Linked DNA regions of Spirosoma rhododendri. The protein of the gene in region 2 binds, or shares a complex with, the protein of the main gene of each other region. Links are inferred from orthologs where the notes say so. Each region holds a gene or a part of one and is shown on either strand. Other genes may lie near its edges.

Region 1 (6,131 bases), 450 kb from region 2 along the record:
AAATGACAGCACGACCGCCCACCGCCCGACGCGCACCAGCTTTTGCTCCGACGCCTGCGGCTCTACATATTTCCGGTACAGGTCGAGCGTAAAAATGGTCGAAATGGAGTTGGCCTTCCCCGCCAGCGACGCGACTACGGCGGCCGTCAGTGCGGCAAAGGCCAGCCCTTTCATACCGATCGGCAACAGATTCATCAGCACCGGGTACGCATGGTCGGGCTTGACAACACCCGACACATCGGTCATAGCTGCCCGGAACGACCCTTCCTGATACAGCACAAACGCGGCAATGCCGGGAATAACAGCGATGATCGGAATCATTAACTTCAGAAAGGCGGCAAAGAGAATACCGCTCCGGGCCGTTTTCAAATCAGCCCCTAACGCCCGCTGCACGATGTATTGATTACAGCCCCAATAGTACAGGTTGTTGATCCACATTCCCCCAGCACCAACGACAGTCCCGGCAATTCGAGGTAGTGCGGATGTCCTTTCTCGAAGTACATGTGGAAGTGACTATCGGCACGGTCGCGCAGCTGCGCCAGCCCGTTCATCACCCCCGCCGTACCACTCCGATCAGCGACCAGTTCGAGAGCCAGATACGTTACTACCAGCCCGCCGATGACCAGCACGATCACCTGAATGACGTCGGTGTAGCCAATCACCTTCATGCCGCCCAGCGTGATAAAAATGGCAAACAGGGCCAGCCCGACGGTGCAAGTAGTGAACGAAATACCGGCCAGCGACTCGATGGCCATTGCCCCCAGAAATAGAATCGATGTAAGGTTGACCACCACGTAGACCACTAGCCAGAAAACGGCCAGAATCGTGCTGACCGTGTCGCTGTACCGCTGGGCCAGAAACTGTGGCATGGTGTAGATGTGGTTTCGCAGGTAGATCGGAATGAAAAACGCGGCTACTATAACCAGCGTACCGGCTGCGATCCACTCATACGACGAGATGGCTAGTCCCATCGCGAAGCCCGACCCGGCCATGCCGATAAAATGCTCCGCTGATATGTTCGACGCAATCAGCGACGCGCCGATAGCCCACCACGTCAGCGATCCTTCGGCCAGAAAGAAGTCGGTAGTGTTCGTTTCCGCCTTGCGCCGACGCTGATACACCCAATAGCCATAGCCGACGACGATAACGAAGTAAGTCAGAAAGACAAGGTAATCGGCCGTGGCAAGGTGATTCATAAAAAAGGTGGGGTTTGGATGCCAAAGCACCAAACCCCACCTTTTTTACCGCATTCAAAGAGTGAAAGACTGAAAGAGCGAATGGTTGCTGACGCAGACGATCACTCTTTCGCTCTTTCAGTCTTTCACTCTTTCACTTTAGTGTCGAGAAATCGAACGTCTCGAGGAAAGCGGTTGTGAACTGTCCTGACTGAAAACCGGGATCGTCCATGAGCTTGATGTGGAACGGAATCGTGGTTTTGATGCCTTCGATCACGAACTCCTGCAAGGCCCGCTTCATCCGCGTCACTACTTCCTCCCGCGACTGCCCCGACACGATCAGCTTGGCGATCATCGAGTCGTAGTTCGGTGGAATGGTGTAGCCGGTGTACACGTGGCTGTCGACGCGCACGCCATGACCACCGGGCATATGCAGCACCGTGATCTTACCCGGCGACGGACGGAAGCCATTACCGGGGTCTTCGGCGTTGATACGGCATTCCATAGCGTACAGCTTCGGTGTATAGTTTCGGCCCGAAATCTCCGCGCCAGCCGCTACTTTGATTTGCTCTTTAATCAGGTCAAAGTCCGTTACCTCTTCCGTAATCGGGTGCTCGACCTGAATCCGGGTGTTCATTTCCATGAAATAGAACTTCCCGTGTTTGTCGACCAGAAACTCGACCGTACCGGCACCTTCGTAGCCGATAGCCTGCGCACCTTTGATAGCCGCAGCACCCATCTGCTCGCGCAGTTCGGGCGTAATGATCGGCGATGGCGTTTCCTCGACCAGTTTTTGGTGCCGACGCTGAATTGAGCAGTCGCGCTCCGACAGGTGGCACACTTTACCGTACTGGTCACCAACGATCTGAATCTCGATGTGGCGGGGTTCTTCAACGAACTTCTCTAGGTACAGACCATCGTTGCCAAAGGCGGCACCGGCTTCGGTCCGGGCATCGTTCCACGCTTTCTCGAAATCGGCTTCTGAGCGGATGATCCGCATCCCGCGACCACCACCACCAGCCGTTGCCTTGACGATGACCGGATAGCCCATTTCAGCCGACAGCTCCTTACCCTGCTCAATCGACTCCAGCAGGCCATCGGAACCGGGAATGACCGGTACACCAGCCATCTTCATGGTCGCCTTGGCTGTTGCCTTGTCGCCCATGCCGTTGATCTGCTCGGCCGTTGCACCGATGAACTTGATGCCGTAGTCGGCGCAGATTTGGGAGAATTCGGCATTTTCCGACAGAAAGCCGTAGCCGGGGTGAATAGCATCCGCGCCCGTCACTTCAGCCGCCGAAATGATGCTCGGAATGCTCAGGTACGATTGTTTGCTGACCGGAGGCCCGATACATACGGCCTCATCGGCGAAACGTACGTGCAGACTATCGCGGTCGGCGGTCGAATATACAGCTACCGTTTTGATACCCATCTCCCGACAGGTACGGATGATCCGCAGTGCGATCTCACCCCGGTTGGCGATCAGAATTTTCTTGAACATGGCAGTTTAAAGAGTGAAAGAGCGAAAGAATGAAAGAGCGAAAGAGTATCCTGCATGGAACCACTCTTTCACTCTTTCACTCTTTCGCTCTTTATTTTAGATCGGTTCAACCAGGAACAGGGGCTGATCGTATTCGACCGGCGTGGCATTCTCAACCAGTATCTTCACAATACGGCCCGACACCTCTGATTCGATTTCGTTGAACAACTTCATGGCCTCAACGATACACACCACTTTACCCTCGCTGATCGTATCACCGACTTCAACGAACATCGGCGTGTCGGGGCTTGACGACCGGTAGAATGTACCGATCATCGGCGACTTGATCGTGATGTAGTCGGCATTGGCAGCCGGTGCAGCAGCGACAGGCGCGGCTGGCTGAGCAACGGCCGTGGGGGCGGCAGCCGGAGCAGCGACAGGTGCCGGAGCGGTTGGGAGCGAAGCCATCGTCGGGGCCGGAGCCGCTGGGGCAGCAGGAGCACCCGCACCATAGCGTTTGACGTTGATCTTCAGATCGCTCGTTTCAATGTTTACCTCGTCGAGACCCGACTGAGAGATGAAGTCGATAAGTTGTTGAATATCCTGTGTACTCATGCGTTTTTGTCAGGAAAGTGAATCGTCAAACGTTAACAGGCGGCAGTTGGACAGTGTGTGTATGTGCTGAAAAACGGCTTACTTAACCCGTTCAACATAATCCCGCGTGCGGGTGTCAACCCGAATTTTCTGGCCTGACTCGATAAAGAGCGGTACCATGATTTTCGCACCCGACTCAACCTCAACCCGCTTCTTGGGGCTGTTGGCCGTATCGCCTTTGATACCCGGTTCGGCGTACGTCACTTCCAGTTCAACGAATGGCGGCAGCTCGCACGACAGGGGCGTTTCAGTTTCAGCGTTGATCAGCATCTCGACTTCCTGGCCTTCTTTCATCAGGTCGGCACCATCAACGATTTTCTCGTCCAGATTGATCTGATCGAACGTTTCCTGATCCATGAAGTTGTAACCCGATTCGTCTTTGTAGAGGAACTGGAATTTGCGCCGTTCAACCCGTACCGGAGTGATCGACACGCCTGCGTTGAAGGTGTTATCGATAACCCGTCCCGTTGTCAGGCTCTTCAGTTTGGTCCGTACGAAAGCCGCGCCTTTACCGGGCTTTACGTGCTGAAATTCAGTGATCTGAAAGAGGTCGTTGTTGAAGTTGAGGACCAGTCCGTTGCGGATGTCTGCGGTCGTTGCCATTATTGTTGTACTATGATTTATCTGAAATTATATTCTTTCCTGAACCGCCGGGCGGCCCCGTGTGATTAATGTTGATTACGCTGATGGACTATGATTCAAAAGAAAAATCTGTGCAATCAGTAAATCATAAAAATCATAGTTCAGATAATCTTGAACTGTGATTGACGCTGATTACTTTGATTTCGCTGATTTCTATTGAATCAAAGTCCATCAAAGCAATCAAACGAATCACAGTTCAGGATCAATACGCCCACTTAACATAAGCGGCACCCCAGGTGAAGCCACCACCAAAAGCAGCCAACACCAGGTTATCTCCTTTCTTAAGCTGCGATTCGTACTCGGCCAGGCACAGCGGAATCGTTGCCGCCGTGGTGTTACCGTACTTATGAATCGTCATCATTACCCGGTCCGGCTCAATACCCATACGTTGCGCCGTAGCATCGATGATGCGTTTATTGGCCTGATGCGGGACTAACCAGGCGACATCGGCACCGGTCAGGTTGTTCCGCTCCATAATCTCAGCAGACACGTCGGCCATGTTCTTGACCGCAAACCGGTAGACCGAAGGACCATCCTGATAGACGTAGTGCCAGCGCTTTTCCACGGTCTCATGCGTCGGTGGGTAGCGACTCCCGCCCGCCTTTTGAAACAAATGGTTCTGTCCTACCCCGTCTGACTTGATAATCGAGTCAATGATACCAAGACCTTCGTCGTTAGATTCGAGCATTACGGCCCCGGCCCCGTCGCCAAATAATATGCAGGTCGTCCGATCGGTGTAATCGACGATAGACGACATCTTATCGGCTCCGACGACGATAACCTTCTTGTACTTACCCGTTTCAATGAATTGCGAACCGATTGTCAGGGCATAAACAAACCCCGAACAGGCAGCCTGAATGTCGAAACTACCGACATTACGAATGCCGACCATATCGCAGATCAGGTTCGCCGTGCAGGGAAATACGTAGTCGGGTGTGGTGGTGGCACAGATAAGCAGATCGACGTCTTCGGGCCGGGTGTTTGTTTTCTCCAGGAGACCCTGTACGGCTTTGGCTCCCATGTGCGAAGAGCCCATACCTTCACCTTTCAGAATGTGCCGCTCACGAATGCCCGTTCTGGACGTAATCCACTCGTCGTTGGTATCGACCATCCGCTCCAGTTCAGCATTGGTCAGCACGTAATCGGGTACGTAACCGTGAATTCCTGTAATGGCCGCTTTACTCATAATTCAGTTTTGGGAGGGTAGGTGATGCAGTCAAACGCATACAAGAGTGTACGCGATCAAACTACTAGCTCATGGCCTGTGCGATTTTGACGTATGCGTTTGCTTCTACCTGCCGGATCGCCAGCCCAACCATGTTTTTAATGGCTAGTGGGGAGGAAACACCGTGGGCGATAATTACGTTGCCGTTTACCCCCAGAATAGGGCTACCGCCTACTGATTCGTAGTTTGTCTTGTCGAGAAATTCGTCGCTGATATTCCGCTTGCTGGCCATCGTATAAAACGATTCGCCCAGCTTGAAAAGCGCGTTACCGGTGAAACCATCGGCCACGATAACGTCCGCCTTACCAGCGAAAAACTCGTTACCTTCCATGTTACCAATGAAATTGATCCGGTTATTGTCTTTCAGCAACTGGTGAGCCGCCTGCGCAATCAGTGACCCTTTCTGTTCTTCCGAACCAATGTTCATCAGGGCCACGCGCGGGCGATCGATACCGAACGTGTATTGGGCGTAGAGCGAACCAATTTCGCCAAACTGGGCCAGCATTTCGGGCTTGCAATCGGCGTTGGCTCCTATGTCGAGCATCACAGCGTGCCCGCCGGTTATCTGCGGCACAAAGCCTGCGATACAAGGCCGCAGTACGCCCTCAATCGATTTGATACTGAACAGCGCACCGACGTGCATAGCCCCGGTGTTACCGGCGCTACAGAAGGCATCGACGGCTTTTTCCTTCAAAAGTTTAAACCCAACTCCAATGCTGGAATTGGGCTTCTGCGACAGTGCCTTGGTCGGATGTTCACCCATGTCGATCACCTCGCTGGCATCGACCAGTTCGATCTGTCCGGCATGGTTGCCCCCCTGTTTCAGAAGCAATGGCTCAACAACGGACTGCCTGCCAATCAGAACGATGCTGACGTTTGATGGTAACTCGGAAGCGGCCATTACAACCCCCTCAACGATGGCTTCAGGGGCGAAATCACCGCCCATGGCGTCCAC
Region 2 (4,430 bases):
GGGCAGCCCAACCAAACGAGGGTGTAAAGGTTGGAACTTGTTTTTGTTCAGTTATCTTGCTCGCTGCTCCATCAGCCCTCGCGGTCGTTATGTATGGCTTATTCGGTCTGCGCGGGCAGGAATATCTACTTATCTTACTGGCAGCAACGATAGTGGTCCTGCCCATCGTGGCTATATTGATCGTTGTTATTCGTGCCTTCCGCGACCGGGGCAATCAATCCAGAAACACACAATGAGAGTTACTCCATTCGTATTAGTCCTGCTGTTTACAGGGCCGGCGCTTGCTCAATCGACCGAAGAAACGGCGGTTAGAGGCACCATCAACAAGTTATTTGATGGTATGATCAAAGCCGACTCGGCGATGCTGAAACCGGTTTTCACGCCCAACGCCCGGCTGCAAACGGTCGTGAATAAACAGGGCACCATCAGCATAAGCGATTCACCAATCAGCAGTTTTATCAGTCGTGTTGGTATGGCCAAACCAGGGCTACTCGACGAGCGGCTGGCCAGTATGGATATCAAAATCGACGGCGAACTGGCTACCGCCTGGACACCCTACGTTTTCTATCGGCAGGGACAGAAAGATCATTGCGGGGTCAACGCCTTTACGCTTGTCAAACTAGACGGCACGTGGCAGATTCAGGGCATCATCGACACCCGACGAGCCGAGAATTGCCCCGATCTACCGAAACGTTGAGTCGTCGCCCGACCATACTGGTGGGCGTTTTTCCAGAAAAGCCGCCATGCCTTCCTGCGCATCGGGTGTTTGCTGAAGCTGCACAAACTGCTCATACAGATAGGCCTGCTGTTGCTCCGACGGCAGGCTTTTTAACTGCCGTCGCGCCCGTAGGCCGAACTGCATAGCCGTTGGCGAAAACTGCGTCAACTCGTTTACTAATTGATTAACAGCTGTTTCCAGTTGGTCCGGGGGCGCGACATCGGTTATTAATCCGATCGTCTGGGCATCAGCGGCCGAGAGCGTATGTGCGCGCAGACAAAGGTCGAGTGCTTTGCGGGCGGGCATAAGATCGAGCAGTAGCGCGAGCACCTGAAACGGAAACAGCCCCCGTTTTACTTCGGGCAAACTAAACACCGCCGATTCGGCTGCGACAGCATATGTACAACCCGCCACCAGCAGAAAGCCACCGGCATACACGCCCCCCTGCACCCGCGCAATCGTTGGCTTGTCAAGTTGCTGCATCAGTTCGCCCAGCCGAACGGGGCCGCTGGGCTCGGGCACAGCGGGTGTTTCGCTGGAGCCGGTCGCCAGGCTTTTCAAATCCATGCCCGCGCAGAACGTATCCCCCGCTGCTGCCAGCACAATCAGCCAGACAGCCGGATTGTGCTGCGCGTGAGTCAGGGCAAACGCTATCTCAGCCAGCATGGGCGGGTGCAGGGCATTCTTTTTTTCTGGTCGGTTCAGCGTAATCGTCAGGACGTGCCCACTGAAGGACGTAAGCAGGTAATGGAAGCCCGTTTCGGGCAAATCAGTCGTTTGTTGAGCCGTGTATAGCATACCCTAAAGTACAAGAAAATACCGCTTACGAACTATTCCAGCAGCCGTATACGAAGGTAACCTAAGTCGAGTTATTCAGGTAGAGTTACCCAATCCGTACACCAGTTCGTGAAGAATAGCCTTTACCTTCTCTTGTTGCTCGCAGGCTTTCAGGCGCAGGCCTCTCACCTGTCGGGCGGTTATATTCGCGTTGCGCCTGTTCCCGGTCAGGCGCTTACGTACACGATATCAACGATAGTTTTTGCTGATCCGCAGGCAGTAGCAACGCGCGAGCTGGTGTCGTTGTCGCTCTGCCTGGGCGACGGTACGACGCAGGTAGTCAATCGGAAGAGTCAGTCGACAACCGCCCCGGACGGACTTGCTACGGCGCTGCTTTTTGAAACGACATACACGTATCCCGGTGCTGGCACGTACACGCCCACCGTGGTGCTGACGAATCGCTCGGGACTGCTCAATATTCCATCGTCAATTACAAGCCTATTGGCATTGACGACCACGTTCATCATCAGTAACGCGTTTACCAATCAGACACCCGTAGCCGCCAGTCCGGTCGGCGGCATTCGCGTGGGCGTCAATCAGCGGGCCGTCATTTCCCTGCGTGCCACCGATGCCGACGGCGACAGTCTGGTGTATTCACTGACCCGCCCCCTCACCGCAGTGACTCCGGGCGGTTGCAGCAGTTCGATACTCAGTGGTTATCTCTTTCCCAACGAGGTTACTCAGCAAGGCACTTTTGTGCTGAATGGCCGCACCGGCGAACTGATCTGGAACGCGCCCACACGGCAGGGGCAGTACGATATTGCCGTTTACATCAATGAATACCGGAACGGCATCAATATCAGTCAGACCCTGGAGGAGATTTCGCTGTTTGCCGTCGATCAGCCGGGTACGCCCGTTACCATCCCGGCCTACGAACCGGCTTCGACGGCTGGCATCGTAACAGCGGTGGAAGAACTGCGCGACGCATCCATGCAGCTCAGCGTGTTTCCCAATCCAGTCGAAGAAAATTTGCAGGTGGTCGTGCAGAGCAACACCCCATCCGTCATGGTTGTGCAGCTGTTCGACACCAGTGGGCGGCAAATACACCGACTTGGCTCCCGCACCGCCGTTCGTCGGCACGAGCAGGTTATCGGCATGGGAAGTCTGTCAGCCGGTACCTACCTGATCCGGGCCGAGATAGCCGGTCGTATTCTGATGGAGAAAGTTGTTAAAAAGTAAAGGCCGGTTGCCCGGCCTTTATCTATTCGATCTTCTTTTTATTTCAGCATGCTGAACAGCGTCGATAGCCGGTCTTTCAGGTCTTTGCGGTCGACGATGAAATCCAGAAATCCATGTTCAAGCACAAATTCAGCGCTCTGAAAGCCTTTGGGCAGATCTTTACCGATGGTTTCGCGGATAACCCGTGGCCCAGCAAAGCCAATTAGTGCCTCAGGTTCCGCGATGTTGAAGTCGCCCAGCATGGCATACGACGCCGTAACGCCACCCGTTGTCGGGTCGGTCAGCAGCGACACGTAAGGCAGTTTTTCGTTCGACAGCAGCGCCAGTTTGGCCGACGTCTTTGCCATTTGCATCAACGAAAAACCCGCTTCCATCATCCGGGCTCCGCCTGACCGGGATATCATCAGAAAAGGTGTCCGGTTTTTAATAGCCTGGTCGATGGCGCGGGCTATCTTTTCCCCAACGACCGACCCCATTGACCCGCCGATAAACGAAAAGTCCATCACAGCCATTGTCACGATTTCGCCATTCATCGGTCCGTAGGCCGTCCGAACGGCGTCGCGCAGGCCTGTCTTGGCGATCGTTGCCCGGATACGGTCGGGGTAGGCTTTCGTGTCGACGAAATTGAGCGGATCACCCGATATCATCGTCGCATCGAGTTCAACGAAGTCATTATCGTCGAACAGGATGGAGAAATACGCTTCCGACCCAACTTTCTCGTGGTAGTTGCAGTGAATGCAGGTATACGCGTTGAGTTTGTGCTCCCGCGTCTGCATGGCTTTTTTGCAGTTTGGGCACTGGTACCACAACCCGTCGGGGGCTTCCCGTTTCAGTTCGGTGGGGGTTTGAATTCCTTTATCTTTTCGGACGAACCAGGACATAGCAACAGTAACAGTTAACAGACTCGCTACAGGCGGTCAGCATAAATAAGCGACAAAGGTACAAAGAATCCCGACCGGTTTGGCAAGCCCAAGCCCACAAGCTGTTGATCTACCGATAACCTGATGCTGACAATCAAAAAAGGGGCTTCCTGACCGGAAGCCCCTTTTGGCATATCTACTGCGGCTGTTAATCGTGCCGGACGCTGTTCAGATTTGATCTGACAAACTCGTCGTCGGGCAGCGACGGTCTTTCGTACAGAATGTGATGATTACGCTCGAAAGTAGGCCGTTCCATGTCCATCACCGGTCCCCGCATGAAGGCTTCAATGGTCTTACGAATCAGTTCGGCATCGTCTGATCGATCAGCGGGTTCCTCCGAAATTGAGTGCCGGCCATCATCGGAAAGCAGATGCTTGTTACTTTCACCCACGCCGAGCGAGTCGCCAGTACGGTCGGTTGGTACCCGATCACGGCTCCCACGCAGCGATACCGGCTCGGGCTCATCATCGTACACACTAACCGGCTCCCGTTTTTCTTCGACGGTCGACTCTTCTTCTGCTTCGGCCGTCGGCTCTTCCACAAGCGGCTCCTCTTCCACGATTGCCACTTCCGGCTCGGGATCGCGCAGGTCGCCGGGCGTTCCTTTCAGAATTTCACCCAGGTCAGTCGTTGGCCCGAAACCAGCGGCAATAATCGTAACCCGCAGTTTATCGCCCAGTGAATTGTCGGTGATAGCACCCACTTTCATCATTCGGGCCTGCGCCTGAATCCGGTCGGAAACGTGCTGGTTGATGGCCGTTTGCTCCCAGACGAAC

Evidence for each region.
Region 1: the proteins of accD (region 2) and accB are in contact, whole or in part, in a solved structure (PDB 8UXZ), measured with the Escherichia coli proteins. The link is inferred for Spirosoma rhododendri from one-to-one orthologs.

The regions. Positions count from the first base shown.
Region 1 is NZ_CP051677.1:1,769,443-1,775,573, reverse strand. What follows is about bases 1,522-4,264. They hold accB (acetyl-CoA carboxylase biotin carboxyl carrier protein), read right to left. Parts: upstream 3,271-4,264; coding sequence 2,773-3,270; downstream 1,522-2,772. Other genes in these bases: HH216_RS07300 (beta-ketoacyl-ACP synthase III), read right to left, coding at 4,154-4,264; efp (elongation factor P), read right to left, coding at 3,349-3,912; accC (acetyl-CoA carboxylase biotin carboxylase subunit), read right to left, coding at 1,522-2,676. In the rest of the region: more of accC, read right to left, coding at 1,330-1,521; more of HH216_RS07300, read right to left, coding at 4,265-5,137; phosphate acyltransferase PlsX, read right to left, coding at 5,202-6,131. UniProt on the Escherichia coli protein: This protein is a component of the acetyl coenzyme A carboxylase complex; first, biotin carboxylase catalyzes the carboxylation of the carrier protein and then the transcarboxylase transfers the carboxyl group to form malonyl-CoA.
Region 2 is NZ_CP051677.1:2,224,826-2,229,255, reverse strand. The notes cover bases 1,695-4,430. They hold accD (acetyl-CoA carboxylase, carboxyltransferase subunit beta), read right to left. Parts: upstream 3,616-4,430; coding sequence 2,773-3,615; downstream 1,695-2,772. Other genes in these bases: ftsZ (cell division protein FtsZ), read right to left, coding at 3,803-4,430; HH216_RS09405 (T9SS type A sorting domain-containing protein), read left to right, coding at 1,695-2,734. Outside these bases: HH216_RS09415 (nuclear transport factor 2 family protein), read left to right, coding at 233-697; HH216_RS09410 (enoyl-CoA hydratase/isomerase family protein), read right to left, coding at 683-1,516; more of HH216_RS09405, read left to right, coding at 1,625-1,694.